Regions from separate parts of the Lelliottia sp. RD5 genome, predicted to be linked through region 3. Evidence: predicted binding sites of a transcription regulator. Region 3 holds the regulator's gene; each other region holds the start of a gene.
The links. Region 3 encodes Fur, which represses iron uptake genes when iron is present. Its sites were predicted from a motif close to ATAATAATGAGAACNACTATCAA; they were not measured.
Positions count from the first base shown of each region.

Region 1: the regulator Fur is predicted to act here: its motif matches at 6,134-6,156, upstream of AC0LWE_RS00925 (TonB-dependent siderophore receptor).
Region 2: the regulator Fur is predicted to act here: its motif matches at 5,800-5,822, upstream of sufA (Fe-S cluster assembly scaffold SufA).
Region 4: the regulator Fur is predicted to act here: its motif matches at 3,910-3,932, upstream of exbB (tol-pal system-associated acyl-CoA thioesterase).

Region 1 is NZ_JBVYHQ010000001.1:164,053-172,219, forward strand. It holds gene AC0LWE_RS00890 (D-amino acid dehydrogenase) at 1-223, shown strand, start outside; gene dadX (catabolic alanine racemase DadX) at 236-1,306, shown strand; gene AC0LWE_RS00900 (potassium/proton antiporter) at 1,378-3,111, opposite strand; gene ldcA (muramoyltetrapeptide carboxypeptidase) at 3,209-4,123, opposite strand; gene emtA (membrane-bound lytic murein transglycosylase EmtA) at 4,234-4,845, shown strand; gene ycgR (flagellar brake protein YcgR) at 4,883-5,614, opposite strand; gene AC0LWE_RS00920 (GlsB/YeaQ/YmgE family stress response membrane protein) at 5,819-6,073, shown strand; gene AC0LWE_RS00925 (TonB-dependent siderophore receptor) at 6,188-8,167, shown strand, end outside.
Region 2 is NZ_JBVYHQ010000001.1:824,747-832,913, reverse strand. It holds gene fdhF (formate dehydrogenase subunit alpha) at 1-1,515, opposite strand, end outside; gene AC0LWE_RS04170 (biofilm/acid-resistance regulator YmgB/AriR) at 1,718-1,996, opposite strand; gene AC0LWE_RS04165 (hypothetical protein) at 2,033-2,353, opposite strand; gene ycgZ (regulatory protein YcgZ) at 2,462-2,701, opposite strand; gene AC0LWE_RS04155 (diguanylate phosphodiesterase) at 3,044-4,264, shown strand; gene AC0LWE_RS04150 (MerR family transcriptional regulator) at 4,452-5,189, shown strand; gene AC0LWE_RS04145 (ElaB/YgaM/YqjD family protein) at 5,220-5,492, opposite strand; gene sufA (Fe-S cluster assembly scaffold SufA) at 5,863-6,231, shown strand; gene sufB (Fe-S cluster assembly protein SufB) at 6,240-7,727, shown strand; gene sufC (Fe-S cluster assembly ATPase SufC) at 7,744-8,167, shown strand, end outside.
Region 3 is NZ_JBVYHQ010000001.1:1,471,256-1,479,422, forward strand. It holds gene pgm (phosphoglucomutase (alpha-D-glucose-1,6-bisphosphate-dependent)) at 1-422, opposite strand, end outside; gene seqA (replication initiation negative regulator SeqA) at 447-989, opposite strand; gene ybfF (esterase) at 1,173-1,946, shown strand; gene ybfE (LexA regulated protein) at 2,075-2,362, shown strand; gene fldA (flavodoxin FldA) at 2,520-3,050, shown strand; gene fur (ferric iron uptake transcriptional regulator) at 3,342-3,788, shown strand; gene chiQ (ChiQ/YbfN family lipoprotein) at 3,923-4,252, opposite strand; gene chiP (chitoporin ChiP) at 4,306-5,703, opposite strand; gene glnS (glutamine--tRNA ligase) at 6,145-7,812, opposite strand; gene nagE (N-acetylglucosamine-specific PTS transporter subunit IIBC) at 7,984-8,167, opposite strand, start outside.
Region 4 is NZ_JBVYHQ010000002.1:272,412-280,578, reverse strand. It holds gene AC0LWE_RS09105 (TIGR00645 family protein) at 1-67, opposite strand, end outside; gene AC0LWE_RS09100 (ESA_00282 family adhesion-associated protein) at 149-652, opposite strand; gene AC0LWE_RS09095 (hypothetical protein) at 754-1,158, shown strand; gene AC0LWE_RS09090 (cytoplasmic protein) at 1,151-1,603, shown strand; gene AC0LWE_RS09085 (SDR family oxidoreductase) at 1,745-2,641, shown strand; gene exbD (TonB system transport protein ExbD) at 2,685-3,110, opposite strand; gene exbB (tol-pal system-associated acyl-CoA thioesterase) at 3,117-3,848, opposite strand; gene metC (cystathionine beta-lyase) at 4,099-5,286, shown strand; gene yghB (DedA family general envelope maintenance protein YghB) at 5,429-6,088, shown strand; gene AC0LWE_RS09060 (AraC family transcriptional regulator) at 6,120-7,019, opposite strand; gene yqhD (alcohol dehydrogenase) at 7,215-8,167, shown strand, end outside.

The DNA of each region.
Region 1 (8,167 bases), 1.3 Mb from region 3:
GGACGGCACGCCTATTGTCGGGCGCACGCCGTTTAAGAACTTATGGACCAATACGGGCCACGGAACGCTGGGCTGGACGATGGCCTGCGGCTCAGGACAGTTGCTCAGTGATTTGATTTCGGGCCGTACGCCGGCGATTCCGTTCGATGATCTAAGCGCTGCGCGCTACCAGTCGGGTTTTACGCCATCCCGCCCACAGCATTTGCACGGCGCGCATAATTAACAAGGAGTCGTCATGTCCCGTCCTATTCTGGCTCAGCTGGATTTGCAGGCCCTGAAAAACAACCTGCAGATAGTCCGCCGTGCTGCGCCAGGCTCTCGCGTTTGGTCGGTCGTAAAAGCCAACGGCTACGGCCACGGAATTGAATCCATCTGGAGCGCGCTAAGTGCCACCGATGGTTTTGCTTTACTGAATCTGGAAGAGGCGATCCTGCTGCGTGAGCGTGGCTGGAAAGGTCCGATTCTGCTGCTGGAAGGCTTCTTTAATGCCGACGAACTGCCGCTGCTGGATAAGTATCGTCTGACCACCAGCGTGCACAGCAACTGGCAAATCAAGGCGCTGCAAAATGCGAAACTGCATTCGCCGCTCGATATCTACCTCAAAATGAACAGCGGCATGAATCGCCTGGGTTTCCAGCCCGAACGCGTTAATACGGTCTGGCAACAGCTGCGTGGAATCAAAAACGTCGGTGAAATGACGCTGATGGCGCATTTCGCTGACGCCGAAAAGCCCGACGGTATTACAGATGCCATGGCGCGGATTGAGCAGGCGGCAGAAGGACTGGACTGCGCGCGCTCACTGTCGAACTCCGCGGCGACGCTCTGGCATCCGGAAGCGCATTATCAATGGGTGCGGCCGGGAATTGTGCTGTATGGCGCGTCGCCGTCCGGTCAGTGGCAGGACATCGCCAACAGCGGGCTCAAACCGGTCATGACCTTGCGCAGCGAAATCATTGGCATCCAGACGCTGAAAGCGGGGGATACCGTGGGCTACGGCAGCCGCTACCGCTCAACGGGCGAGCAGCGCATCGGGATTGTGGCTGGGGGGTATGCTGACGGCTATCCACGCCTTGCGCCGACCGGTACGCCCGTGTGGATTGACGGCGTACGCACCGGCACCGTTGGCACGATTTCGATGGACATGATGGCGGTAGATTTGACGCCGTGCCCGCAGGCAGGCATCGGTTCACCGGTCGAACTGTGGGGCAACGAGGTGAAAGTCGATGACGTTGCCTCGGCGGCGGGCACGGTCGGATATGAACTGTTAACGGCTCTGGCCCCCCGCGTCCCTGTTGTAACGGTGTAACCACTCAAAAATTAAGGCAACCCTGGGGTTGCCTTTTTAGTCTGTTCTGATGGGAACGAGCCGAGGTGACGTTACTCAGGCTCATCCTCCAGAGGACGCACACCCACTTTGCGCACCGCATTGTCTTCTTTCTCTGCGACAGTCCAGATCATCCCGGCAAACTCAACCTGATCGCCCACGACGGGCGCTGCTCCCAGCAGTTGCTGCACGATCTCACCCAGCGTCTGCTGTTTATCGCGGTACTCAAGACCGTCTTCCAGCCCATAAATCAAGGCCACGTCGGCAAATTTCGCGCTGGCTTCCAGAATAAAATCGCCGAAGAAACGCTGATCCAGCGCCACCGGCGGCGACTGGCTGAACAGCTTGCCAAGCGCCGGAAGGTCGGTTTCCCGGCCAATTACGCAGAGAATATCACCCTCACGCAGACGGGTGCTGCCGGTCGGGTGCAGAAGGGCATTATCACGAAACAGCGCGGCGATGCGCGTTTCGGTGGGCATATGCAGATCGCGAAGCGACGCGCCCACGCACCATTTATCAGCACTCAGCTGGTAAACAAACTGCTCCCACGGATTTTCCGGATGAATATCCAACCCGACGCGTGAAACCGGCAAACCGACAGGCGGAACCACTACTTTTGCTTTTTTCGCCGCCCATCCCAGAGAAGTCCCCTGGAACAGCAGCGACACCAGGACCACGAAGAATGCGACGTTGAAGAACAGCCGCGCGTTATCCAGACCGGCCATCATCGGGAAAACGGCAAGGATGATCGGCACCGCGCCGCGCAAACCCACCCAACTGATGAAGATGCGTTCGCGCAGATTAAACCCACGGAACGGCAACAGTCCGGCAAAGACTGACAGCGGACGGGCAAAGAAAATCATCCACGCCGAAAGCAGCAGCGCCGGAATGGCAATTGGCAGCAGATCGGACGGCGTCACCAGCAGGCCCAGCACGAGGAACATACCGATTTGCGCCAGCCAGGCCAGACCGTCAAAGTTTTGCAAAATGGCGTGGCGGTTGCGAATTGGGCGGTTACCCAGCAGGAAGCCGCAGAGATAGACAGCCAGAATACCGCTGCCGTCCATGGCGGTCGTCAGGGCGAAAATGAGAATCCCGCCGCTCAGCGCGAGCAGAGGATACAGGCCAGCAGGCAGGGAAATACGGTTGATCATCTGCTGTAGCAGATAGCCGCCCGCTAAACCAATAATTATACCCAGCCCAAACTGCTGCAGAATATGCCAGGCGAACATCCAGCTCAGGCCGGTTTCATGCTGCTGAATCATCTCAATCAGCGTGATGGTGAGAAACACCGCCATCGGATCGTTGCTGCCCGATTCAATCTCCAGGGTCGAGCCAACACGTTCGTTCAGCCCTTTACCGCCCAGCAGGGAAAACACCGCCGCCGCGTCGGTAGAGCCAACGATCGCGCCAATCAGCAGCCCTTGCATAATATCAAGATGGAATAGCCAGGCGGCCATCATGCCGGTCAGGCCGGAGGTGATCAGCACGCCAACCGTCGCCAGCGAGAGCGCAGGACCGAGTGCCACGCGAAAGGAGCTGGCCTGCGTGCGCATCCCGCCATCCAGCAATATCACCGCCAGCGCGAAGTTACTCACCATATAGGCGAAGGGATAGTTATCGAAGGGAATACCGCCAATACCATCGATACCGGCAAGCATGCCGATGGCGAGGAAGATAACAAGTATAGGTATGCCGAGACGCGACGAAAATGAACTTAATAAAATACTGCAGGTTACGAGGACTGAACCCAAAATGAAAAGACTGATTATCGCTGCGGCATCCAATGTTGTCTTACTCCCACCTCAATGTAGTGACTGATACATAAACCCTAACATAATAACGAACGAAACCACGTTTTATTGCCGCGGTAAAAAGGTTTTTTTATGCCTTTATAACGGGATGGCCGCTGATTGTTAATTCGCTGACAGCCCCGTCGTGCTTAAGGACAGCCTGTGCGCCGAGCGGTAAGGTCACCGTCTGCTGTTCGTGACCAAACGCCAGCCCGCCGATCACCGGAATATTCACTCTCGAGCGCAGGTAATCCATCATACTTTCCAGCGTATACCCGGCATCGTAATCATTCGGTGTCGCACCGCTAAAACTGCCGAGGACGATGGCGCGCTGACGAGAGAGGATCCCCGCGTGCATGAGCTGCAGCAGCATGCGCTCGACGCGGAACGGATGCTCGTTGATATCCTCCAGCACCAGAATGCCGTTATCAATATTAGGCAACCAGGGCGTGCCAATCAGCGAGACCAGCATGGCCAGGTTTCCGCCCCACAGCTGTCCCTCACACTCACACTGCGGGCCATTGCCTTGCCATGCAATCTGCAGAACGGGATTTTGCAGCGCGCGCCAGAAATGCGCCTGCGTAAAGGCGTCCAGCTCCGGCGCACCAAAATTCGCTGCCAGCATCGGGCCGCTAAAGGTGATGACGTTATGCCGCGCCAGCAAGCCTAACTGGATGACGGTGAAATCGCTGTGTCCACTAATCAGCAGGGGATCGTGCTGTTGGCGAGTCGCCAGTCCGTCCCAGTCGATGGTTTCCAGTAATCGGCTGGCACCATACCCGCCACGCACTGCCAGCACGATGTTGTTCGCCCCTTCAAGTTTCACCAGGTCGTTGATATCCGCCAGCCTTTGCACCTCAGTTCCGGCAAAACGCTGCTGGCGACGGGGGATAATTGTCTGATTTGTTACCGAATGGCCAGATTCCAGTAAGCGCTGAATACCGCGCTGTGCGGCGTCCTGGTTAATGCAATAACCGGAAGGGGCGATGAGATGAAACCGGGACATGGCAATTCCTTGCTGAATGAGAACATAATTATCTATATCATGCCGCCTATAGGCCGCCTGCTTCAAGGGGGATAACGTAATCGCGATGACCGGATATAAGGACAGATGACGTGAAATTGAGATGGTTTGCTATTTTGATCGTATTGCTGGCGGGGTGTAGTACTAAAAAAGATTATCAAAATCCGCCATGGAATCCGGAATTGCCCGTGAAACGTGCGATGCAATGGATGCCTGTCACTGAAAAAGCCGGGAAGTCCTGGGGCGTGAGCCCGCGGCTGATCACGGCGATTATCGCGGTGGAGTCTGGAGGCAATCCTGAACTTGTAAGCAAATCGAATGCGGTCGGTTTAATGCAGCTTAAAGCCTCTACGGCAGGACGCGAAGTGTACCGCTACATGGGCTGGAAAGGTCAGCCGTCGACCAGCGAGCTGAAAAATCCGGAACGGAATATCTCAATGGGTACGGCGTATTTGAGCATTCTGGAACATGGGGTTCTGAAGGGTATCGACGATCCGGAAGTGATGCAGTACGCGCTGGTGGTTTCTTACGTCAACGGCGCGGGCGCACTGCTGCGAACTTTCTCGTCGGATCGCAAAGAAGCGATTGAAGAGATCAACGGCATGGATAAAAACGAATTTGTTGACCATGTTGCGAAGAATCATCCGGCACCACAGGCCCCACGCTATATCTGGAAAGTTCAGAAAGCTATGGACGCCATGTAATGCCGTTGCCGGGTAGCACGTTGCTGTCCGGCACGTATCAAATCACTTTATTCGCGCGTTCCCGCGCTTCTCGCTCCAGTGAGAAAATAATACGCTGGAGTTCGCGCTCGGCGCCCGGGCCGACATTCAGAAAGCGGAAGCTCAGACGTGGCGTAGTAATGGTTTCGTTTTTGCTGTCCACGACTTTGCGTTCGCTAATGGCTATCAACTGCGCGTCAAAGTAAAACCGTCCCCAGCCGCCCATATCCAGCTCAATCTGCGAAAAACGCATCCCTTCGACCAAACCTTCCGGCCTTGCCGTATCCATTAATGCGCCCATGCCGCCTAACGAAAGGTCAAACAGGCGAAAGCGGATCTCTTTTTTATCCGGCATTTTGGCTTTACAAAAATAGGACGGATGCAGCGGGGCGTTGATACGAAAATACTCACGGCGCTGAACAAACCACACGCTGTTGGGTAACGGCGCAAAAAAAGCAGGCAGACCCTGATAGTCGCCATGAATCAATTGCGGCAGGACAAATTCGACTTTCGCGCCTTTCGTTTCCGCCATCACGGAGAGATTTTGCGCGCGCAACGCCGCCCGGTTTTCATATTCCTGACTACCGAGGTCGATGACCAGTCGCTCAGGGGTGGCTTCAAGGATCTTGCTGATAAACTGATTTGTAGACCAACTGATACGCAAAGGAACTTCGCCCTTATGCAGGTCGCGTAATACCCCTAATACAGCCAGCGGATTTTGCTTCAGGAACTGCTCACTGTAATTACTCACGCCGAATGGCTCCTCGGTTGTCTGACAGACTGTCGATGAAGTATCGGCAGTAAACGAAAGAACTTAATACAAACCGGTGAATTTTTTTAAAAATGAGACGTAATTAAGTCGGTGACAAAGAATGGTTTTCGCGCGCTGTCCTATACTTAAGTCACTTGCGCGGAAGGTTTCAGCGCATGCATTTAATCTGCAAGAGGGCATCGTATGGGTATCATCGCGTGGATTGTGTTTGGTCTGATTGCCGGTATTATCGCAAAATTCATCATGCCTGGACGTGATGGCGGCGGCTTTATTCTGACCTGTGTACTGGGTGTGATTGGTGCGGTAGTGGGAGGCTGGCTGGCGACGATGTTTGGCGTTGGCGGTAGCGTAAGTGGCTTCAACTTGCACAGTTTCCTGGTGGCTGTCGTGGGTGCCATTGTCGTGTTGGCAATATTCCGTCTACTCAGGCGTGCGTAAGCAAACATCAACGGCTCTCATGTGAGGGCCGTTTTTTTTGGTCTTGATATTGCTTTGTAAATCGAAATGAGAATAATTGTCGTTTCTAGCCATTTCTAATAATAAGACGACAATATGAAAACCTCACATTTTGCGATATGTGCGTTGGCAGGCGCGGTCACGCTGGCGTTGCGCACGCCCGCGTTTGCTCAGGAAACCACCATCGTGGTCAGCGGGACGGAGCAAAACAGCGCGCTGCCCGGATGGACCAACAGCGCCACAAAATCCGCCGTGGCTGAAAGTAAAACCCCGCAGGTGATAAACACGATATCGGCCACGGAGATCGAACAGCGCCACGCAAACTCGGTCAATGAAATTCTGCGCTACGCGCCGGGCGTGTCCACCGAAGTGCGTGGCAATACCTCGTATATGAGCGAATACAAAATTCGCGGCTTCACCGTGGAGCAAGAGTATTACAACGGTCTTCAACTGCCCTATAACGTCACCGGGAATACCAAAGCGCGGATCGATCCCCTGTTAATCGAGAGCGTGGATATTCTCAAAGGGCCCGCGTCTGCCTTGTACGGCGGCGGTTCCCCCGGCGGGCTGGTGAATATTCAGGGCAAAAAGCCGCAAAAAGAACAGCACACGGAAGTGGGCGTTAATACCGGCACACGCAATCTGAAAGAGGGCTATCTGGATTCCACAGGGCAAATCGCCGACAGCGACTGGAATTACCGCCTGCTGGGTAAAGCGACCGAAGGTGACGATCAGCCACATACCACGCGCACGGAAAACTATCTGGTTGCGCCTTCTGTCACCTGGCAGCCTGATAGCAAAACGCGTCTCACCCTTGACGCGCTGGCGCAAAATACCCCGAGTCTTTCGCCATCTAACCCTTTGCCGCTGTCCTATTTGCGGTCGAAATATGCTGGCCGACGCGACTACGCGGGCGATGAGTGGAGCGGCTTCAAACAGCGTCAGTGGATGCTGGGTTACAGCTTTGAACATGAATTTGACAGCGGCTGGGGCTTCAACCAAAAAGCGCGCTATTTTGACGTCGACACCCATCAGCGCAGCGTCTATTCAACGGGCGCGGGCAGCGAGGTTTACCAGCTCAACCGCTTTGCGTACACCACAGATGAAGATCTGCACAGCATTAACATTGATAACCAGGTGACTAAAACCGTGACCCTTGGTGAATGGAAGCATCACTTGCTGGCGGGCTTTGATTATCAAAAACTGAATTCCCATTTCCATTATCGCTACGCATCGGCAACGCCTGGCATTGATATGCGTGACCCGGATTACACGCAAATCAGCGAAAGCGCATTGGGCCTGTATACCGCGCAGAAAAACCGCCTGAGCTATCAGCAAAACGGTTACTACCTGCAGGATCAGGTGGAGTTTGGCGGCCTCAATCTGCTCGGCAGCGTGCGTTACGACGATTACCGTTCGGTTACCACCAACTATCTGCAAAATGGCGACAAGGCGTGGGTATCGCAGGATCGCGTGACCAAGCGACTGGGTGCGCTGTACGCTTTTGAAAACGGAATTTCACCGTTTATCAGTTACTCAGAGGGCTTTGCACCGGTTTCGCCGCAGGGCACGTTAATGGCGAAAGACGTCAAACCCACCACCAGCAAACAGATGGAAGGCGGGGTCAAATACCTGCTGGAAGAGTATGCCACTACGCTGACAGCGTCAGTGTTCAATATTCGCCAGAAAAATGTAGTGACCACCGATCCCGGTTTCCTGAACTATCGTCAGACGGGCGAAGTAGAGTCGAAAGGGGCAGAGTTGTCCGTCGTCAGCCGTCCAACCGATAATCTGACCTTGATCGGCAACTACGCGTATACCCACGCCATCAATACCGAAGATGATAAGTATCAGGGCAAACGACCGACGCAGGTGCCGGAGAATGCCTTTACGCTTTGGGGGGATTACACCTTCGACAGCACGCCGGTCAAAGGATTGAATCTCGGCGCCGGTGCGCGTTACACCGGGCCAATGGAGATTGCGCCGACTAACGACCAGGGCAAACTGGGCGGAACAACTCAGTACGATCTGGCGGCGTCTTATCGTATGGGTGAAATTATGCCTTCTCTTGAAGGG
Region 2 (8,167 bases), 650 kb from region 3:
GTCCCAGATTTGCTGGTTGGAATCGTAATGCATCGGATAACCCATCTCGCTGGCCAGCAGACTGATGATCTCCCAGTCGCGCTTCACGTTGCCGGTGGCCTCGATCGCCTTGCCAAAACGCTGGAATCCGCGATCGGCGCAGGTGAATACCCCGCCGTGCTCACCCCAGGACGTCGCGGGCAGCAGCACGTCCGCCACTTCCGCCGTTTTGGTCATGAAGATATCTTGCACCACAACGAAATCGAGAGCCTCAAAACCGCTGCGCACCAGGCCCAGATCGGCCTCGGTCTGAAGCGGATCTTCGCCCATGATGTAATAGGCTTTCACCTTGCCTTCCAGCGCCAGATGCGGGACTTCGGTGATGCGAACGCCTGGCTGATCGTCCATTTTGGTGGCGTCAATTCCCCACGCGTCGGCAAATTTCTGACGTATTTCAGGATCGGTGACATCCTGATAGCCGGGGAACATGTTGGGCAGAACGCCCATATCACACGCGCCCTGCACGTTGTTTTGACCGCGAACCGGGCCGACGCCAACGGCAGGACGACCAAGATTCCCGGTCAGCAGCGCCAGGCTGGAAAGCCCTTTTACCACATCCACCGCTTGTCCAAACTGCGTCACGCCCATGCCCCACATCACCGTGGCAGACGGCGCGGCCGCAAAGATGCGCATTGCCTGACGCACGTCCCGCGCGGGAATGCCGGTCAGATGCTCAACCTTTTCTGGGGCGTAATCTTTGACGGTCTCACGATAGGCATCGAGCCCCTCAGCAAAGCGTGCGACGTAGGTTTTGTCGTACAACTCCTCTTCCAGCAGGACGTAGCCGAACGCATTAACCAGCGCCATATTGCTGCCGTTTTTGAGCGGTAAATGTTGATCGGCGATGCGGGCGGTTTCGATACGACGCGGGTCGCAAACGATGATTTTCGCGCCGTTCTGACGCGCTTTCAGCACGCGTCGCGCCACGATAGGGTGAGAATCTGCACAGTTATAGCCAAACACCAGCAGGCATTTTGAGTTCTCGATATCGTTAATCGAGTTACTCATCGCCCCGTTCCCGAGCGTTTGCTGCAAACCGGCAACAGACGGGCCGTGACATACGCGCGCGCAGCAGTCGACATTGTTGGTGTTCAGGACGGCGCGAGCAAATTTCTGCATCACATAGTTGGTTTCGTTGCCCGTTCCGCGTGATGACCCGGTGGTCATAATGGATCGTGGGCCATAGTGTTCTTTGATCGTTTTCAGTTTATTCGCGGTGTAACGGATCGCCTCTTCCCAGGTGACGGGCGTAAAGGCGTCACCTTTGTTGTAGCGGATCATCGGTTGGGTCAGGCGAGGGGTGAGGAGTCGGGTATCGTTCAGAAAATCCCAACCGTAAAAACCTTTCAGGCACAGCGTACCCTGATTCGTGACGCCATCGGCGGCTTCGGCGCGGATAATACGATTGTTTTCGACAACGAGGTTTAATTTACAGCCTGCACCGCAGTAAGGGCAGACGCTTGCGACTTTTTTCATCAATAACAGACCTGTTAAGAAATGAAGAGAGGTTCAGCGGGAAACACTCTCGAAAGCAGGACATAAGCAGAATCCATGCCATATATTCATTTCATTGATATATCAGGTTTTATTGAAGGGATTGTTGCTTAGAAGAGCGTGTCATCGTCATGATGCTCGACACATTTGACGATGACACGTTACAGGGATTGAGGTGCGGGCGTTAAATATCATCCATGGTGTAACCCACAACGATTTCCAGCGTTTTGCGTATCACGTCGGCGCGAACGACATCGCTCGTCGACTCCAGCGCATGAATGAGCCAAAGAATGATCGCTTTGTTGGAGACATACCCATCGTTTACCAGCACATCACGCACCGCAGCGTTAAAGACAGCGGACTCATCCGCAAACCGATCGCCTGCGTTACGAAAATATTCTGATACTGCGCTATCAAAGTTTGCTGTATTAAATTCGGGTTGAACCTGAATATTCTGTCTCATTTATTCTCACCGTGATGGTTAAGTGGCGGTTGGCAGTCAATGTATTTTCTTTGGATCGGCAGGCTTTCCGTTGCTGAATAAAGGAACAACGTTGTTATTATTCATCCTTTGAGATCCCTCTCGATTCGCTGGGTTTTGCACGGCTCTGTAATGTTTAAACGCCACATCATTGCCGCTTATCTCTGCAATAACCGCTGCTATGGCTTCCCGCCTCTCAGGATCCTTTTCATGAGCTTTCATATTCCGTAATCTTTGCGTTAATGCATGCGTATTGATGGGGCCGTTCTCTTTCAAAAGCGAAAGAACGGCTTCACCAATAAGCTCGTCAACTATTTTGTCTACACCACGTCTATTCATAACAGCATCTCTAACAGCATTTCCGATCGCCTGGTCTTTGCTAGCCCTCAGCGCTCCTTCGTCCCGTTGACTGACAAACCAGGAAACCTGTTAATTGTTTTGCGAACTTCAGCGATCAAACAGTAATCCGATAAGCGTTTGATAATGTTTCTCTTCTTCCAAATCCGATGCATCTTCAAGACGGCACAGGAGCTTGGCACACAGCGTCTTGCGGTTCAGGCTGCGCCCGTCACGCAGGATTTCGACAACCACCTGTCCGAGCGTCTCCTGCTGGGTAGGTAAGGCGGCCTTGTCAAAGTATTGTGCAATGGCAGTGGCGGCATCGGGTTGGTATCCGTTCTGGCGCATGTTTCGATCCTGTAAAAATGAGTAATCAGTAACGTTACAAATAAGGTATACACTTTTCTTAAATCTGTACATTAAAAATGTACAGTATTTTCATATTTTTTCATTTTTTGTAACAGGTTTTATATAAATCAATGCGTTACGTTTGTCACGAATGCAGGATTATGCAAAGGATATATTGTACAACGTGTATGCAAAAGCAAAGTTGTACAAGGCGGAAAAACGGAGCAAAAAAACAGCTAAATCCTTGAGCTGTAAATTATTTGTTAAGCAACTAATATGGTATAACAAGCGATATTCACACCATTTGCATGTGTGACCCACTCAAAAACACCCTGGAAAATCATGCTCACAACCATTATTTACCGCAGCCATATCTGCGCGGACGTTCCAGTTAAATCTCTGGAAAAGATGGTAGAGGCTGCCGCCGATAAGAATCGGCACTCTGACGTCACAGGGATTTTATTATTTAACGGAATGCACTTTTTCCAGCTGCTGGAAGGGCCAGAAGAGAGCGTCAGGCGTATCTACGAGCATATTTGCCAGGACACCCGGCACTACAATCTGGTGGAGTTGCTCTATGACTACGGTCCATCAAGACGATTTGGCCATGTAGGAATGGAACTCTTTGATCTGAGGCGCTATGACAGGGAAGAAGTGCTTCAGCAGGTGTTGAATAAAGGGACAACGCGCTATCAGCTGACGTACAACGATCGTGCGCTACAGTTCTTCCGAACCTTTGTCGAAGCCACTGAAAAAGAAAACTATTTCGAGATTCCGCCGGGCGATTCGTGGGATTTCATCCCCGAAGAGGATGCGTTTTCACGCCAGCCTCAAGTGATCGCCAAAGGGGCAGACTGTAGCTTTGCGTTTCAGCCTATTGTTGACCCGTTGACTCAACAAGTTGTCTCCTGGGAAGCGCTGCTGCGAACGCCGTATGGCGAGTCCCCGGTCACTTATTTTGCGTCGCTGACCGGGAATGCGATTTACGAATCTGATCTGAAAAGCAAACAGGTGGCGCTATCTATGGCGAGTGCGCTGGGCCTTGAAGGCCAGACGTTATCCCTGAATCTGCTGCCGATGACGCTGGTCAATGTGCCTGATGCCGTCGATTTCCTGCTGAAAGAAATTGCCGCCAATGGTCTGGTGCCTGAGCAAATCATTATCGAATTCACCGAAAGTGAAGTGATTTCGCGGCTCACCGAATTCAAAGGGGCGGTCCGACAGCTCAAGAGCGCCGGCATCAGCGTGGCGATCGATCACTTTGGTGCCGGTTTTGCAGGCTTGCTGCTGCTGGCGCAATTCCAGCCAGATCGTATCAAGATCAACCGCGAACTGGTTGCGGATGTGCATAAAAGCGGCCCGCGCCAGGCGATTGTCCAGGCCATCATCAAATGCTGCGCCTCACTGGAAATCCAGTTTTGCGCCGTGGGCGTTGAAAAAGCGGAAGAGTGGATGTGGCTTGAATCGGCGGGCATTTCTGAGTTTCAGGGGCATCTTTTTGCCAGCCCAAAACTGGGGGGCATTCCGCCGATTGCCTGGCCTGAAAAGAAAGTCGATTTCTAACGTTGCCGTAAATCTCCCTCATGCTAAGCGATACATGCCGTAAAGTTTGTACAACAATGCATAAACCTAATCCGGGTTTGTAAGACTAATACTTGCTGTCATCCGGGTTCTTAGTTATACATTTCGTTTGTACAATCTGATAAGGTTAGTTAGTTTTAGTATGGAAGTATTGAGCGTGAGGGAGCTAATGGCCTATTACAGTATCGGCGAAGTCGCCGAACGATGCGGAATCAACCCAGTTACGCTGCGTGCATGGCAGCGTCGCTATGGTTTGTTGAAACCGCAGCGCAGCGAAGGCGGCCATCGCCAGTTCGATGAAGAAGACATTCTGCGCATCGAAGAAATTAAACGTCTTATGAAGAGCGGCGTTTCGGTGGGCAAGGTGAAAGCCCTTTTGGGCACGCAGGAACTGGTCACGGAGAGTAGCTGGACGGCATATCAGGAAGAGATGATGCTGGTCTTGCGCTACGCCAGCCCGGCAAAACTGCGCGCCAAACTTGCTGACTTCCGCCGTGAGCATTCCGTTGAAGCCCTCATCGATCATATTCTTGTCCCGGTCCGCCAACGCATGAGTCTCGATCAAAACACGGTTCGCCATATGGCAAGTCTGCTAGACGGCGTGCTCATTGAGGTTGCGGCGGCTTCTCTTGTAGAGTCGCGCAAAAAACCAGGCAAAGACGCGCTGTTAATGGGATGGGAGTGCGAAGACCGCACGCGCCTGTGGCTTGAAGCTGCCCGGCTTTCCCATAAAGGCTGGCATATTGACGTGTTAGCAGAGCCGATCGATTCCCCACGCCCGGAGCTTTTCCCGGGGCAAAAAATCTTTGTCTGGACGGGTAAAACCGCTACACCACGTCAGCAGGAACAGCTGGATCACTGGCGAGAGCAGGGGTTTTCGGTGTCGTTCCACGAAGCGGGATTGTAAAAAAGGCCCTTGCGGGCCAGAGTGAAAGTGTTATTTACGACCCATCAACAGGCCAATAATGAGGCCAATGGCACCTGCGGCCATCAATCCAGTAAGCGGATTATCACGCACTCTTTCAGACACATCATCTGCCACATCCGACGCTTTGGCGGCATATTTTCGTGCTGCGCCTTTAAGCTGATGTTTCGGAGAGTCAACCGCAGCGCCAAACTGGGATTGCGCTTCTCCAGCAAGTTCGTCAGCTTTGTTAAAGGCTTTATTCGCCAGGCGATCGGCTTCATTCTCAAAATCATGTGATGACATAGTAATCTCCTTTTGGTGTCTCCTAAAGTCTAGCGCCTGACGGCCAAATCGCCCGCTCGACGCGCCATTTTCACCCTGTTTCAGTATTTTCCTGGAAATTCTGCTCTGTCTATTTTAAAAATAGGCATTATCTATACATCTTTAACAGGGTAACCCGTTGCAGCGATTAGCTTTTTATAATCCATTATTTATCAATGTATTGCATTATTTTATCCAACGCTCCTGCCAGCCGTGGCAGGGTCTATGCTTAAGTAAAGTAGCCAAAAAGGGCGATTAAGCCGAAAGCCCCTGCTGTCAGGGGGTTGAAGTGATAATCGTTATCACTAACATGGTGTTATGCCCGTAGTGGCTCAATAGACGAGGTGGACCTATGGAACTGCATTCAGAAACCTTTAACCCTGCTGATTTCGCCTGGCGTGGATTGACTCTCACGCCGACTGCGGCGGCGCAGATTCACGAATTAATCGATAAAAAACCGGAAATAGTGGGTTTGCGTTTAGGCGTGAAACAGACCGGCTGTGCGGGCTTTGGCTACGTGCTGGATACGGTCACCGAGCCTGAGAAAGACGATCTGATCTTTGAAACGGACGGCGCGAAGCTGTTTGTCGCCCTCCAGGCCATGCCGTTTATCGATGGAACAGAAGTCGATTTCGTGCGCGAAGGTTTAAACCAGTTATTCAAATTTAATAACCCGAAAGCCCAGAACGAATGCGGCTGCGGCGAAAGCTTTGGGGTATAGGCGGTACTATGTCTCGTAATACTGAAGCAACTGACGATGTCAACACCTGGAGCGGCGGGCACCTCAATTACAAAGAGGGGTTCTTCACCCAGCTACAAACTGATGAGCTCGCAAAAGGCATTAACGAAGATGTCGTGCGGGCAATCTCGGCAAAGCGTAACGAGCCAGAATGGATGCTCGAATTTCGCCTGAGCGCATTTCGCGCATGGTTGGAGATGGAAGAGCCGCACTGGCTGAAGGCGCACTATAAACATCTGAACTATCAGGATTACAGCTATTACTCCGCGCCGTCCTGCGGTAGCTGTGACGATACCTGTGCCTCACAGCCTGGCGCTGTGCAGCAGACCGGGGAAAATAGTTATCTGAGTAAAGAGGTGGAAGAGGCGTTTGAACAGCTCGGCGTGCCGGTCCGTGAAGGACGCGAAGTGGCGGTCGATGCCATTTTTGACTCCGTTTCCGTCGCCACGACCTATCGCGGCAAGCTGGCGGAGCAGGGCATTATCTTCTGTTCATTCGGCGAAGCGATCCACGATCATCCGGATCTGGTGAAAAAGTACATCGGCACCGTTGTGCCGAGTAACGATAATTTCTTTGCTGCACTCAATGCCGCCGTGGCCTCTGACGGGACCTTTATTTACATCCCGAAAGGCGTGCGTTGCCCGATGGAACTGTCGACCTATTTCCGTATCAACGCTGAAAAAACCGGACAGTTCGAGCGCACCATTCTGGTGGCCGACGAAGGCAGCTACGTCAGTTATATCGAAGGGTGTTCTGCGCCCGTGCGCGACAGCTACCAGCTGCACGCAGCCGTGGTGGAAGTGATTATCCATAAAGATGCGGAAGTGAAATATTCCACCGTGCAGAACTGGTTCCCGGGCGATGGCAATACGGGCGGGATTTTGAATTTCGTCACCAAACGCGCGCTGTGCGAAGGTGAAAACAGCAAAATGTCCTGGACACAGTCAGAAACCGGCTCAGCCATCACCTGGAAATACCCGAGCTGCATTTTGCGCGGGGATAACTCCATCGGTGAGTTCTACTCCGTAGCGCTGACCAGCGGGCATCAGCAGGCCGATACCGGCACCAAAATGATTCACATCGGTAAAAACACCAAATCGACGATTATTTCGAAAGGGATCTCCGCCGGACACAGCCAGAACAGCTATCGCGGCCTGGTGAAAATCATGCCGACGGCCACCAACGCACGCAACTTTACCCAATGCGACTCGATGCTGATTGGCACCGACTGCGGCGCGCACACCTTCCCGTATGTGGAGTGCCGTAACAATACGGCTCAGCTTGAACATGAAGCCACCACTTCACGCATCGGTGAAGATCAGCTGTTTTACTGTCTGCAGCGCGGGATCAGCGAAGAAGATGCCATTTCGATGATCGTGAACGGCTTCTGCAAAGACGTGTTCTCTGAACTGCCGCTGGAATTCGCCGTTGAAGCACAAAAACTGTTGGCAATTAGCCTCGAACACAGCGTCGGTTAAGGATTAAGGAAAGCACATGTTAAGCATTAAAGATTTACAGGTCAGTGTGGAAGATAAAGCGATCCTGCGCGGGCTGAACATCGAGGTTCGTCCGGGCGAAGTGCACGCCATTATGGGCCCGAATGGTTCTGGTAAAAGCACGCTGTCGGCTACGCTTGCCGGACGTGAAGACTATGAAGTCGTCGGCGGAACGGTTGAATTCAAAGGCAAAGACTTGCTGGAACTGTCACCGGAAGACCGCGCGGGCGAAGGCATTTTCATGGCTTTTCAGTACCCGGTCGAAATCCCGGGCGTCAGCAACCAGTTCTTCCTGCAAACGTCTCTGAATGCGGTGCGGAAATACCGCGGTCAAGAAGAACTGGATCGTTTTGATTTTCAGGATCTGATGGAAGAGAAGATCAAACTGCTGAAAATGCCGGAAGATTTGCTGACCCGCTCGG
Region 3 (8,167 bases):
ATACCGTCCGCCTGCGCGCCGCCTTTTTTGTTGTGCACCAGAATAGCATTCGAGACCGCAGGCGTTGGCGTATAGCCGTTGTCTTCCTGGATAACGACATCCACACCATTCGCTGCCAGCACTTCCAGTACGGAGATGAAGGCCGGTTCGGACAGCGCATGAGTATCTTTACCGACGAAGCACGGACCGGTAATACCATTTTTGGCGCGTTCTTCAGCGATGGCCTGAGCAATGGCCAGAATATGCGGTTCGTTAAAGCTGTGGCGCGCCGCGCCGCCGCGGTGGCCAGACGTACCAAACTTCACTGCGTGTTCTGCGTTGCCCACTTCCGGCTTCAATACATAGTACTGAGCGGTAAGCTGAGCGACGTTAATCAAATCGCTTTGTTGCGCAGGCTGACCCGCGCGTTCGTGATTTGCCATTGCCTGGTCCTTCTTATGCAAGGGTTAAATTGTACCGCAAACCTTTTCAATCAATTCCGCCGGGAATTGCATTGATTGCATGATGTGTTCGACCATGCTGCATTTGCGTCCGGTGTTGGTATTGGTGATGACCCAATAAGGGGTACCCGGAACCTGTTTTGGTTTGGTTTGGTTACCGTTTTGAATCAGCGTCTGCTCATCCGCCGCGAAGTACACGCGCGTACGGCCGTGAAGCGACTCGGTCGCCTCTGCAAACGCTTTGTTATCCAGTGAATAAAGTGTAGTCAGCACCAGCAGAAAACGGTTAACCGCTTTCTTTTGCTCTGCATATTCGTCGGAGAGCAGCAGTTCACGCACAGCACGCACTTTGTCTTTAACCGGCGCAACGGTTTTAGCTTCCGCCACGACGTTTGACGCGCGAACCTCTTTCGAAACCGGAGTTGCAGGCTGTGAAGCGGCAGAAAATTTCAGCATGCGACGTAAAATGTCGGACGCACTCTCGCCAATATGTCGCGTGTGGCTGGCAATATACGCATAGAGCTCATCATCAACTTCGATTGTTTTCATCTTAATCCAGTGCAATATCTTATCTGAATACAAGTCGTTGGGATTATAGGGGCTAATCCCAACCGCGGATAGGGTCAAGCCAGGGTGGCGGCAAAAGTCAGAATAAACTGGATCCTTGCAGCCGGGCGGCAGAATGGTCAACATAATACCCTAACCTGACATACGTAAAAAAAGAACTTTGCCATGAAATTGAATAGCCGAGCGCAATCTGCACAATCGCCGAACAATAATTCTCCCATCGTACTGGTTCACGGGCTTTTTGGCAGCCTCGATAATTTGGGCGTGCTCGCGCGCGATCTGGTTACCGATCACAATATTCTGCAGGTCGATATGCGCAACCATGGGGTTTCACCGCGCGATCCAGAGATGACGTATGCGGCGATGGCCCAGGATCTGCTGGATACGCTCGATGCGAATAACATCGAAAAAGCGACGCTGATTGGCCATTCAATGGGCGGTAAAGCGGTGATGGCCCTGACGGCGATTGCGCCAGAGCGTATTAACCAGCTGGTGGTGATTGATGTGGCACCTGTGGATTACGATGTGCGTCGCCACGACGAAATTTTTGCGGCGATCAATGCCGTCACTGAAGCCAATGCGAAAACCCGTCAGCAGGCTGCGGCGATTATGCGCGAGCATTTAGATGAAGAAGGCGTGGTGCAGTTTCTGCTGAAGTCGTTCGTCGAGGGCGCGTGGCGGTTTAACGTCCCGGTTCTGTGGGATCAATACGATAACATTGTTGGCTGGCAGCCAATTCCAGCCTGGCAGGCCCCTACGCTCTTTATTCGCGGCGGCAATTCACCGTATGTCACAGAAGCCTATCGCGATACGCTGCTGGCGCAATTCCCGCAGGCGCGTGCGCATGTGATTGCCGGTGCAGGCCACTGGGTTCACGCCGAAAAACCGGACGCGGTGCTGCGCGCCATCCGCCGTTATCTCTCTGAGAACGCGATTTGATTAAAATGTCAGCGACTGGACACCTGTTGGCCTCCAGTCGTTGGCGTGCTGATATCAGTAATGTATGATGTCGCGCTCATCGCCCCGGCAATAGCAGGGCCGCTCGTTTTCCCCGAAGTCTCTGAATCATGGCCAAAGAACAAACGGACCGTACGACATTAGATCTGTTCGCGACTGAACGTCGACCGGGACGACCTAAAACCAATCCGCTTTCGCGCGATGAACAGTTGCGCATCAATAAGCGAAACCAGCTTAAACGCGACAAAAGTCGTGGGCTTAAACGCGTCGAGTTAAAACTCAATGCGGACGCAGTCGACGCCCTAAGCGAACTGGCTGAGGCCCGTGAAATCAGCCGCAGCGAGCTGATCGAAGAGATGCTTATGCTGCAACTGCAGGCATTGCGCCATTCACAGTAAAAGTCTGAAAAATCGCCCTTACCCCACTTTCATGTAGCACAGAGTGCAGTCCCGCGTGATAGCTGTTTCCGCTGACTTCTCTGTTCTGCTATGATTGCCCTTATCCGTGGACAATTTGTGCCACCATACCATTAAGTTTCAAGAGGTTATTTTACTCATGGCAATCATCGGCATTTTCTTCGGCAGCGATACCGGTAATACCGAAAACATCGCAAAAAACATTCAAAAACAGCTAGGTAAAGACGTTGCCGACGTCCATGACATTGCGAAGAGCAGTAAAGAAGATCTCGAAGGTTACGATATTCTGCTGCTGGGCATTCCAACCTGGTACTACGGCGAAGCACAGTGTGACTGGGACGATTTCTTCCCAACGCTGGAAGAAGTCGACTTTAACGGTAAGCTGGTCGCGCTGTTCGGTTGCGGTGACCAGGAAGATTACGCAGAGTACTTCTGTGATGCGCTGGGCACCATTCGCGACATCATCGAACCGCGCGGCGCGGCGATTGTCGGTCATTGGCCAACGGCGGGTTATCACTTTGAAGCGTCTAAAGGCCTTGCGGATGACGATCATTTTGTGGGCCTGGCGATTGACGAAGACCGTCAACCAGAACTCACCGCAGAACGCGTAGACAAATGGGTTAAGCAGATCCGCGAAGAACTTCACCTCGACGATATCCTGAATGCCTGATTGATCGTGCGGCGCTGCAAAACTGTTGCGCCGCATTGATAGGTAATTCCAATTAAAATAATTGCTACAAATTTTTAACTTTTGCTTTCATACCTGTACAATATCCCAGGTTAAAGTGGATGCCTTCGCTCAACTTTGTTGGCGATACCACGTTTTTATAAGCATACTTTGCTTGAGACTTGCAGTTTTCATTTAGGCATGGCAGTTCTATAATGAAACGCATTATCCCAAGTGCATTTTCTGTCACTTCTTCTTTAGAAGTGAATCGTTTAGCAACAGGACAGATTCCGCATGACTGACAACAATACCGCATTAAAGAAGGCTGGCCTGAAAGTTACGCTTCCTCGTTTAAAAATTCTGGAAGTACTGCAAGGGCCGGACAATCACCATGTCAGTGCGGAAGACTTGTATAAACGTCTGATCGACATGGGCGAAGAGATTGGCCTGGCGACCGTTTATCGCGTTCTGAACCAATTTGATGACGCCGGGATTGTCACCCGTCATAATTTTGAAGGCGGTAAATCCGTTTTCGAACTGACACAACAGCATCACCACGATCACCTCATCTGCCTGGATTGCGGCAAGGTGATTGAATTTAGCGATGAATCTATCGAATCTCGTCAGCGTGAGATTGCCACTCGTCATGGTATCCGTCTGACCAACCACAGCCTGTACCTCTACGGTCACTGTGCTGAAGGCGATTGCCGCGAAAACGATCACGCGCACGACACCAAATAATCGTCTTGCATACTCTGAGCCAACCTGACGGTTGGCTTTTTTTTGCCTGCTAGACCTGCTAAAAATAAAAAACCCGGTTGTGCGCCATCCAACTCGCATCAGGATGGCGCACAACCGGGCGTGGCAAAAGAGAATTACTTAGTGTTATTGCTGCGAATCTCCTGCCAGATCTTGTCACAACGCTTTGCCACTTCCTGATCATTGCCGGTTTGACGCGCCTGAATACAGGCCTGGTAATCCAGCACCCGCACATTTTCCTGCGTCGCAAACTGCTCGTGCGCTTTCTCTTTTTTCAGCACATTCAGCACGCTCTGGCAGGCTTCAATTTTTTCTGGCGATCCTTCGGCGGTGTTAATACAGGCGCTGTAGGCCTCTTTCAGTCGTGAGTCTTCTTTTGGTGCTTGCGGCTGTGCGCAGGCGACCAGTCCCGATGCAAGCATCGCGACGATAACACATTTTTTCAACATATCAGTCTCCATTCCGGCGGGATGGGGGAATCATCCCGCCGGCGTGTTCATCAGAAAATGGTGAAGGGTGCGATGACCATGAATTTCACGTCACGCTCGTCCTGGAAGATGTTGCCGTAACCGCCCGAGTAGCTTGGAATGTCGGAATGGTTGTCGTATTGAGTGAAGTGCAGTTTAAACATCGTGCCCTTCGCGCGACCGTCCTGAAGGGTGTAGATGGCATCGAGGCTGTATGAGGATTCTTTCAGGCGATAGTTCGGATCGTAGTAAGCGTCCGGCGTCGCCATATCCGCAGGTTTTGCGTCCCATGCATACGCGTAAGATGCGCCAACTGCCCAGCCCGGCAGATTCCAGTTTTTCAGGTCATACATGGCACCGAAGAATACGGCTTTCTCGCCATCGGCGTTGAAATCCGAACGGTTATCCCACCAGATATCCAGGCGACCATTTGAAGATGCGTAGGTCGGCGTCATACGCTGCAGGAAGTAGCCCTGCTGACCTTCGGCCTTCACGTATGTCCCTTCCAGGCGTAAATCAACCTGCCCGATTTTGTAGCCAAAGGTCAGCGCCTGAAGCCATGCCGTGCCGTCATACAGATCGTTCACACCGCCATCGCTGACTTTGTCACGCGTACCGTAGAACTGATAACTGGTCGACAGCGGGCCGCCAACGATATCGAATTTATAGCTGGCTTTGGCGAAGTACTGATCCACGTATCCTTCTGCCTGACCAAACGCCGCTTCCAGCACTAAATCGTTTTTAAAGTCATATTTCGCCCCTAACGAGTGGAGATACTCGACTTTGGTTTTCTTGTCATTCTGGTAGAACTTGTCCATCTCAAGGTGCCATGGCGCTTTATATTCGTTGGTCCACATATAGGAGAAACTCAACGCGCCCGCATCGCCATAGTCAAAGTTTGCTCCGGCTTCAGCGCCCTGATACGTCCCTGGCATAAAGCTCCAGTGTGGGGCTAACAGCGTCTGACCGGTTGGCTGAATATAGCCACCGCGTGCCCAAACCGGACCGTATTTGAATTTAGCGGCCGCTTTGTAGAGGCTGATTCCACTCTTATCACCCGACCAGTCTTCTTTGTAGGCTTTGTTACTGGAGGAGAACGCAATTTCGTTCGGGTGGGCGCTGTCGCCATTTTCCGCCATCTCGATGGCAGTAAACGCCGCAATATCCAGCCCGAACATGTCCGCAGCGTAACCAGACTGGAAATCAAGATTGGCGTTCCAGGTGGAATGGGACAGGTTGGTTTTGTATTTGTCTTCGGTGACGTCTTTACGGTCACGTTCACGCTGCCAGTAATAGATACCGCCCGTGAGCGTGGAATCATCGATAAAGCCTGCTGCCTGAGCCTGCGGAGAAGCGATAAAGCCAGACATTGCTGTCACACCGGCAATAGCCAGCGCCAGCGCACTACGTTTGCCACTGAACGTACGCATAGTTGTTCCTCTTTGACGAATTAAAGCGCCTTAAACGGCGAAAAATCTAAAAAGACCAAACGGTCAGGGGTAGTTATAAATACCCTCGAATTAACTACCGTCTGTAGACTATTTTTCGCGACGCGAATTATCAATGCTTTTCAGTGGGCAAAATGCAGGATTATGACGAAGTGCACATAATTGGTAGTGATTTGTAACATATACATCAGGAAGGGTTTTGTCATTAAAAAATCAACTAAATTCAATCACTAATAATTATTGATAGCGATTACACCGTTTTATTCTACTCTTCTCATACGCATCAAATTTTATTTAATAAAATAAGTAGCAGCTCATTGACCTTATTTTTAGGCATCTTTTTTTTCGATGAAATACTAACAGCCTGATCGACAAGCAAAAAAAACGCCGCAATATGCGGCGTTTGTCTCTCATTGACCTGGATTACTCGCCAGCTTTCGCCCAGGTGTCACGCAGACCGACCGTACGGTTAAAGACCAGTTTGGTAGCGGTTGCATAACGGCTGTCGAGACAGAAGTAGCCTTCACGCTCAAACTGGTAAGCCTTGCCGGCTTCAGCATTTTTCAGTGACGGCTCAGCGTAGCCCTGTTTGATCAGCAGTGATTCCGGATTGATCGTCGCCAGGAAATCTTCCGCAGCGCCCGGATTCGGCACGCTGAACAGACGATCGTAAAGACGAATTTCAACCGGCAGCGCGTGCGCAGCGCTGACCCAGTGAATAACGCCTTTCACTTTACGGCCATCCGCCGGATCTTTGCTGAGGGTTTCGGCGTCATAGCTGCAGAAAATCGTCGTGATATTGCCTTCTGCGTCCTTTTCTACGCGTTCAGCTTTGATCACGTAGGCATTGCGCAGGCGCACTTCTTTGCCCATCACCAGACGTTTGTACTGTTTGTTGGCTTCTTCGCGGAAATCGGCGCGGTCGATCCAGAGTTCTGCGCTGAATGGCACTTCGCGGCTACCCATTTCCGGTTTGCTCGGATGGTTAGGCATCGTCACCAGCTCGCTTTCGCCCTGCGGATAGTTTTCGATAACCAGTTTAACCGGATCGATAACGGCCATTGCGCGCGGCGCGTTTTCGTTCAAATCTTCGCGAATACAGGATTCCAGCGACGCCATCTCGATGGTGTTGTCTTGCTTGGTCACGCCGATACGCTTGATGAATTCGCGGATAGAGGAGGCGCTGTAACCACGGCGACGCAGACCGGAAATGGTCGGCATACGCGGGTCATCCCAGCCTTCAACGTGCTTGTCTGTCACCAGCAGGTTCAGCTTACGCTTAGACATCACGGTGTATTCCAGATTCAGACGAGAGAACTCGTACTGACGCGGATGCACAGGAATGGTGATGTTATCCAGCACCCAGTCGTACAGACGACGGTTGTCCTGGAATTCCAGCGTACACAGAGAGTGCGTGATGCCTTCCAGCGCATCGCTGATGCAATGGGTGAAGTCGTACATCGGGTAGATGCACCACTTGTTGCCGGTCTGGTGGTGTTCGGCAAATTTGATACGGTACAGAACCGGATCGCGCATCACGATGAAAGGCGATGCCATGTCGATTTTGGCACGCAGACACGCTTTACCTTCTTCGAAACCACCGGCACGCATTTTTTCGAACAGTGCGAGGTTTTCTTCGACGCTGCGATCGCGGTATGGGCTGTTTTTGCCCGGCGCAGTCAGCGAGCCGCGATATTCACGAATTTCGTCAGCAGACAGTTCGTCAACGTAGGCCAGGCCTTTATTGATCAGCTCCACCGCATAGGCAAAGAGCTGATCAAAATAGTCTGAAGAGTAGCAAATGTCGCCTGACCAGTTGAATCCTAGCCACTGCACATCTTTTTTAATGGACTCAACGTATTCGATGTCTTCTTTTACTGGGTTGGTGTCATCGAAACGCAGGTTGCATTGGCCCTGATAGTCTTGCGCAATGCCAAAGTTCAGGCAGATGGATTTCGCATGGCCAATGTGCAGGTAGCCATTAGGCTCCGGCGGAAAACGGGTATGCACCGTGGTGTGCTTACCACTGGCCAGATCTTCATCGATGATCTGACGAATAAAGTTACTCGGGCGGGCTTCAGCCTCACTCATCGTGGATTCCTCAAAGGCATAAATAACGTATAGCGGCGTATGATCTTATAAGCCGGACGTAGTGACAACCCTTAAAACGTCCAGGAGGAAAATAATGGGGGCGAATGATGCAAAAAAAAGCGGCGGAGGATAACCCCCGCCGCTTAAGGCATGAACTCTACTCAGGAGCGATTACTTGCCTTTAATCTCATACAGCGGGGTCTGGCCTGCAACAACCTGACCTTTTGCCTGAATCACCAGGCCGCTAAAGTCGTCAATATTGCTACAGACAACCGGGCTTATCATGGAGCGCGCATGGGCGTTCAGGAAGTCCAGATCCATTTCCAGAATCGGCTCACCTGCGACCACTTCTGCG
Region 4 (8,167 bases), on a different contig from region 3:
ACCCAAAATAGACGGGTGCCAACAACCAGCGCGAAGCATACATTGCGTTTTCAAAAAAGCGTTCCATAAAGTCCTGTCAGCAAGCGAAACCAGGCCGCATTATATCGCAGCGAGGTGAACTGTTTGCAACAACTTACCAACAAAGACCTTACACCTCTGAGGGATTAACCTGTGGGCGTTGATATTCCGGCCAGACGATCACCACCAAATCCGGATAGGCTTCAAGGCTAAACTCACGAAAACACTGACGCAGGTTCAACACATCAAGGTCAGAATAAGAGACCTTTTCGCCGTTAAGACAGCGTTTTTTGATATTGTCGTAATATTTATACACCGCTGAATTCAGGTCACTGCAACGGCGCTGAGCTTCAAAAAGGCCCGGCGTATCATTTATTTCCGTCATCTTCATTCGCTTAATTGTCGCATGAAGAAAATCGATATATTCGTGATTGACGCGCCAGTACCACACCGGTGTTATCGAATTCATCAGCAGCGAGAAATGATCTTCCCCCTCTTCCTTGGTCATAGGAATGGGCTGAGGCTGCTCGTCGAGTGACCGTGAGTCCTTCGTCTTATTGAACTCTCGCATCAATAAAAGAACGCCAGCGGTAAGCAAAAGTAATGTAATGACAGAATAAAAAATGCTGTTCATGGTTGGCTCCATTTTTTTTGATTTTAAATTTGCCTCATGTTATTGTCAACGAATCTCACGCCCTATCTAATCCTACCCGGTTGAAATTAAAGGAAATAAAAATGCTGCCCGAGAATCTCGTCCCGGTCAGGTTCCACATCGCCTCTGTGGTTCCAAAATCGGGGGAAGGAGAAAGCAATGCTAATTTCACTCAGGGAAAAAGAAAACTTTCCGATTTCGAAGCCGACATATTAATTGGTGTTACCCGTACCGGTAAATCACGTAATATGCTGCTGGAAGAGCACGACAGACATATTAAAGATCGACTGTTTCGCGTGATAAAGATCGAAGCTTTTGCGCATCTCCTTAACGACCTGCAGGCCGAAGGCGAAATAGATGCCCAGACATTAAGTCAAATAATGGCTGAAAAGTCCGAACAAATAAATGAAGCAGGCAACGAAATTTGGCTTAATCTTATTACCAGAGAGAAAAACAACCCTATTTTTTATAAACTAGAGGATGATTAACGTGAAAGAAGTTGAAGATAATAACGTTTATTTGACTTTAGATAACCATAAAAGTGATGAGTTTATCTTAAAGCAAAATCTCGAAGCCCTAAAAAAACATAAAAATGACGAGATGGCCCGCATTGCACAAGACGTGGTATCGATCCCGGCAGCCGTCGTCCGTTTGAAATGGCAAAATCGTCATGAAATTTATTCTTTGCAGGTTAAAGAAGAAATCTACGGCGCGATGATTAATGCAGTGATGGAACTGAAACCCGAATTGAAAGATAAAATCATGGGGCGCCTGGAAGCAAATTACCAGTATTTACTGGCCCGTGAAACCGCAACCCTGCGCCTCTCGCGTAAACTGGCTGATGGCGGCTACCACACATCAAATGTCACCACGGTTGCACTGGATGAAGACGCGCTGACCTCTAAAACAGAGACTCCCTCGAACACGCCTTAGACTCCCCCTCCCCTTGTGTCGCCTTTATTCGCCCCGTCCGATCGTGTTCGGCATGGGATTAAGGATTATCCTGAATGATCCCTAAAGCCTGAATGAATCATCTAAGCTTAGTGTTTTACAACGCGAGCAAGGAGATTCCTTATGGCAAATCACCAGACAAAATTCCAGGATCCAACCACTCAGTATTACACCGGTGACTTCCCTAAACAGAAACAACCTGCTCCCGGCGTGCAATCGAAGATGACGCCCGTCCCTGACTGCGGTGAGAAGACGTACAAGGGCAGCGGCAGGCTGAGCGGGCGCAAAGCGCTGGTCACGGGGGGTGACTCCGGTATCGGACGCGCAGCAGCGATTGCTTACGCACGTGAAGGTGCTGACGTGGCGATTAACTATCTGCCCGCTGAAGAAGAAGATGCTCAGCAGGTCAAACAGCTCATTGAAGAAGCCGGCCGTAAAGCGGTGCTGATTCCAGGCGATTTAAGCGATGAATCTTTTGCCCGGTCATTGGTGCATACCGCACATGATGCGCTGGGAGGGCTGGATACGCTGGCGCTGGTCGCGGGTAAGCAGACCGCTGTTGAAAACATTGCCGACCTCACCACGGAACAATTTAAAGAGACGTACGCGGTGAACGTGCTGGCGCTTTTCTGGATAACTCAGGAGGCGATCCCACTCCTGCCAGCCGGTTCCAGCATTGTGACGACGTCGTCGATTCAGGCTTATCAGCCCAGTCCACATCTGCTGGATTATGCTTCAACCAAAGCCGCGATCCTCAACTACAGCCGTGGGCTGGCAAAACAGGTTGCGGAGAAAGGCATACGGGTAAATGTGGTCGCACCGGGCCCAATCTGGACGGCGCTGCAAATATCTGGCGGTCAGACGCAGGAAAAAATTCCGCAGTTTGGTCAGCAGACGCCAATGAAGCGCGCGGGTCAACCGGCGGAACTGGCGGCGGTGTATGTCTATCTGGCGAGTCAGGAATCGAGCTACGTCACGGCCGAAGTGCATGGCGTATGCGGTGGGGAACACCTGGGATAATCAGGTTCTGGACACAAAAAAGCTGGCTTTCGCCAGCTTTTTTTTATTTCGCTTTGACCGTCTCTTCGCCAACTAAACCTATTTTGAGATAACCCGCCTGGTGCAGCGTGTCCATCACTTTCATCATGGTTTCGTAGTCGACGGTTTTGTCAGCCCGGAAGAAGACCGTGGTGTCTTTCTTTCCTTGCGTCATGGCATCGAGCGCGGGAATGACAGAGTCATCAGTCACCGGATCGTTGCCCAGGAACATCGATTTATCCGCTTTCACTGAGAGATAAATCGGTTTTTCCGGACGCGGCTGCGGCTGGCTCGAGGACGCAGGCAGATTGACCTTCACATCGACCGTCGCCAAAGGCGCGGCGACCATGAAGATAATCAGCAGAACCAACATTACGTCGATAAACGGCGTCACGTTGATTTCATGCATTTCGCCATTATCGTCCAGATTTTCATTAAGACGCATTGCCATAATTGATTAACCTAAACGCAGTTTCGAAGCAGAATGAACCGGCTTAACGTTGCTGGCGCTGAGGTCAAGATCGCGGCTTTGCAGGAGCAGAACCTGCGCGGCAACATCGCCCAACGTCGCTTTGAAGCTGCCAATCATACGGGCAAAGACGTTATAGATGACAACCGCAGGAATTGCTGCAATCAGACCGATAGCCGTTGCCAACAATGCTTCTGCGATGCCTGGCGCCACAACGGCCAGGTTGGTGGTTTGGGTCTGGGCGATACCGATGAAGCTGTTCATGATGCCCCAAACCGTACCAAACAGACCAACGAACGGGGAAATCGCACCGATAGTCGCCAGATAACCGTTACCGCGACCCATGTGACGACCTACGGCAGCAACGCGACGCTCCAGACGGAAGCCGGTACGCTCTTTAATGCCTTCGTTATCTTCACTGCCTGCGGAAAGTTCCAGCTCGTTCTGCGCTTCGTTCACTAAAATAGAGGTCAGGCTTTTCGCATGGAACGCCGACGTCATGTCATTTGCCTGATCCAGAGAGCGTGCCTCAGCCAACTGCTGTTGTTCGCGCTTCAGGCGACGCTTTTGGGAGATCAGCTCAACGCTTTTGCTGAAGAAAATAGCCCAGGTGATCACGGACGCCAGAATCAGGCCGATCATCACAATCTTAACCACGATGTCAGCATGTTGGTACATGCCCCAAACGGAGAGATCCGTCTGCATCAAATTATTACCCACTCTGTATCTCCAGGACGCAAATCACATTTTCTGAGCATAATAATATCAAAACCACATCGAATTGATAGTGGTTCTCATTAGTATTTACATACTGCCGTAATTTCCGCTCATTTTCCTTGCGCTTACACAGTAAAAATTTCTTATGCTTATTTTTTAGAAAATATTGTGCTTATTCGCTAAGCATCCGGGTGCAGAGTTTTCCATTCATGGTAGTCTGGACGTCCAGACGTATAAAACAGGTTTAGCGAACATGGCAGAGAAACATCTTGATACCACGCTTGTCCAGGCTGGACGGAGTAAAAAGTATACTCAGGGTTCGGTAAATAGCGTTATCCAGCGCGCCTCCTCGCTGGTTTTTGAAACCGTCGAGGCCAAAAAGCACGCTACCCGCAACCGCGCGAAAGGCGAACTGTTTTACGGTCGCCGCGGCACGCTGACCCATTTTTCGCTGCAGGATGCGATGTGCGAACTGGAAGGCGGCGCAGGCTGTGCGTTGTTCCCCTGCGGTGCGGCGGCTGTCGCAAACACTATTCTGGCGTTTGTCGAACAGGGCGATCATATCCTGATGACTAACACCGCCTACGAACCCAGCCAGGATTTCTGTACCAAAATCCTGACTAAACTGGGCGTCACGACCGGCTGGTTCGATCCTTTGATTGGTGAAGGGATTGCGGAGCTTATCCAACCGAATACGCGAATTGTGTTCCTGGAATCGCCCGGCTCCATCACCATGGAAGTGCATGATGTTCCGGCGATCGTTCGTGCCGTGCGTCGCGTCGCACCCGACGCCATCATTATGATCGATAACACCTGGGCGGCAGGTGTGTTGTTCAAAGCGCTGGATTTCGACATCGACATCTCCATTCAGGCCGCCACAAAATACCTGATCGGCCACTCTGATGGCATGATCGGCACGGCGGTGTCCAACGCCCGCTGTTGGGAGCAACTGCGTGAAAATGCCTATCTGATGGGACAAATGGTGGATGCCGATACCGCGTATATGACCAGCCGCGGATTGCGCACGCTCGGTGTACGCTTGCGTCAGCATCATGAAAGCAGTCTGAAAGTGGCCGAGTGGCTGGCGCAACATCCCCAGGTGGCTCGCGTTAATCATCCGGCGCTGCCGGGCAGTAAAGGCCATGCGTTCTGGCAGCGTGACTTTACGGGCAGCAGCGGCTTGTTCTCATTTGTGCTCAATAAACGTCTGAGCAACGACGAGCTGGCAACCTATCTGGATAACTTCACGCTGTTCAGCATGGCCTATTCCTGGGGCGGGTTTGAATCGCTGATTCTGCCGAACCAGCCAGAACAGATTGCCGAATTACGTCCCGGCGGCGAAGTGGACTTTACCGGTACGCTGATCCGACTGCATATCGGTTTAGAAAATGTTGACGATCTGATTGCGGATTTATCGGCAGGTTTTGAGCGTATCGTGTAATGTGCAGGCTTAAACTGTACTCCCGAACCGTTTTATCTACGCCAAGAGTAGAAAAGTCTGCATTTGTTGCGTCAGCGATCAACGCCAGCGGGTAAAATGAGGAGTACAATAGCCGCATATAAGTTGTTCCACAGGAAAGTCCATGGCTGTCATTCAAGATATTATCGCTGCGCTCTGGCAACACGATTTTGCTGCGCTGGCGGATCCACACGTTGTGGGTGTTGTTTATTTTGTCATGTTCGCAACGCTGTTTCTGGAAAACGGTCTGCTTCCCGCATCGTTCCTTCCAGGGGATAGCCTGCTGTTACTGGCAGGTGCGTTAATCGGTAAAGGCGTTATGGACTTCGCCCCTACCGTTGTCATTCTGACTTCAGCTGCGAGCCTGGGCTGCTGGTTGAGTTATTTACAGGGTCGATGGCTTGGTAACACCCGCGTGGTGAAAAGCTGGCTGTCGCAACTGCCCGTTAAATATCATGAGCGGGCGACCTGTATGTTCGATCGTCATGGTTTACTGGCACTGTTAGCGGGGCGTTTTCTGGCCTTTGTTCGCACATTGCTGCCTACCATGGCGGGGATCTCTGGCCTGTCGAACCGTCGTTTCCAGTTCTTCAACTGGCTGAGCGCACTGCTGTGGGTCGGCGTGGTGACGTCACTGGGTTACGCCATCAGTATGATCCCGTTTGTGAAGCGTCACGAAGATCAGGTGATGACGTTCCTGATGATTCTGCCGATGTTCCTGTTAGTGGCAGGACTAGTGGGCACCATCGCGGTGGTCATTAAAAAGAAATACTGTAACGCCTGATCGAATGCCCTCTCTGCCGAGAGGGCAAATCTCACACTCCCTGCATCATCCTGATACGCGCCGCATCTTCCCCTGGCGTCACGCCGAAATAACGTTTGAACTCACGACTAAACTGCGAGGCGCTCTCATAACCCACGCGCATTGCCGCGGCGCTGGCCTTCATGCCGTCATGAATCATCAGCATGCGGGCTTTGTGCAGACGATAGCTTTTCAGATACTGCAGTGGCGACGTGCTGGTGACCGATTTAAAATTATGATGGAACGCCGAAATACTCATATTCGCTTCTGACGCTAGCTCATCCACACTCAGGTTTTCGGTGTACTGGCTTTCGATACGTTTCAGTACGCGACTGATCAGGCTGAAATGCGTCTGGCGGCTCACCAGCGCCAGCAGCGCCCCGCCTCCCGGCCCCATCAGCACATGATAAAGAATCTCGCGTACAATTTGCTTGCCGAGAATTCGCGCATCCAGCGGCCTTTCCATCACATCCAGTAAGCGCTCAATAGCGCATAAAATCTCCTCGGAGAGCGTAGCGGAGTTGATGCCGCTCGCCGCCATCGCAGGCTGGAAAAGCTCATCTTCACCGATATCCATCAATAGCTCCTGGAGCTGAAGAATATCGACATTGACCCGGATACCCGCCAGCGGAACCGCTTCTGTCGCGAAGGTTTCACATTCGAAGGGTAAAGGTACTGTCAGGAGCAAATATTCATTGGTGTCGTAGCGGAACACACGTTCGTTGATATAACCAATTTTATGGCCCGAAAAGAGAAAAACGATGCCAGGCTGATACATCACCGGCGTACGCGTTCCGGGCTGTGTACCGTATAACAGACGAATATCTGGCAGCACATCGTTGAGATTATTTTCTTTATCTTTCAAATTGTTAATTTTCTCAGTCAATTGCTGGCAAATCTCTTCGCGGTTCATCTGTACTTGCTCCCCCTACGGTTTCCATGGATGACAGTGTGCGCACTTTTTCGCATTTTCTCCAGCCATCTGTAGAAATGGGCAAGACAACGGCAGAAATGTGCATTGAGAGGATAGCGTCCGATGGCCACAATGATCACCATCAGGTAGCCCTCTGCGCCGCCACGATTTTTCACCCACATAAGGGAACGAGCAATGAACAACTTTAATCTGCATACCCCCACCCGCATTCTGTTTGGCAAAAATGCTATCGCCGATCTGCGCGATCAAATTCCTGAAGGCGCTCGCGTGCTGATCACGTACGGTGGCGGTAGCGTCAAAAAGACCGGCGTGCTGGATCAGGTTTACAGCGCCCTGGAAGGCGTGGATGTGCGTGAGTTCGGCGGCATCGAGCCAAACCCGTCTTACGAAACGCTGATGAACGCAGTCAAGATCGCCCGTGAAGAGAACATCACCTTCCTGCTGGCTGTGGGCGGCGGTTCCGTCCTCGACGGCACCAAATTTATCGCCGCAGCCGCGCATTACGCCGATGGCGTGGATCCGTGGGAAATCCTGCAAACCGGCGGAAGCAAGATCACCAGCGCGATCCCGATGGGTTCTGTGCTGACGCTGCCTGCAACCGGCTCGGAATCCAACAAAGGTGCGGTGATTTCCCGTAAAACCACGGGTGATAAACAGGCCTTTATGAACGACCACGTTCAGCCGGTGTTTGCCATTCTGGATCCGGTTTACACCTACACGTTGCCGCCGCGTCAGGTTGCTAACGGCGTGGTGGATGCCTTCGTTCACACGGTTGAGCAGTACGTGACTTATCCGGTGAATGGCAAAATTCAGGATCGTTTTGCCGAAGGTATTCTGCTGACGCTGATCGAAGACGGTCCAAAAGCGCTGCAAGAGCCAGAAAACTACGATGTGCGTGCCAACGTAATGTGGGCAGCGACGCAGGCGCTGAACGGCCTGATCGGTGCAGGCGTGCCGCAGGACTGGGCAACGCATATGCTGGGACATGAGCTGACTGCGATGCACGGCCTGGATCACGCACAAACGCTGGCGGTAGTTCTGCCTGCGCTGTGGAATGAAAAACGTGATACCAAACGCGCCAAACTGCTGCAATACGCCGAGCGCGTCTGGAATATCACCGAGGGTTC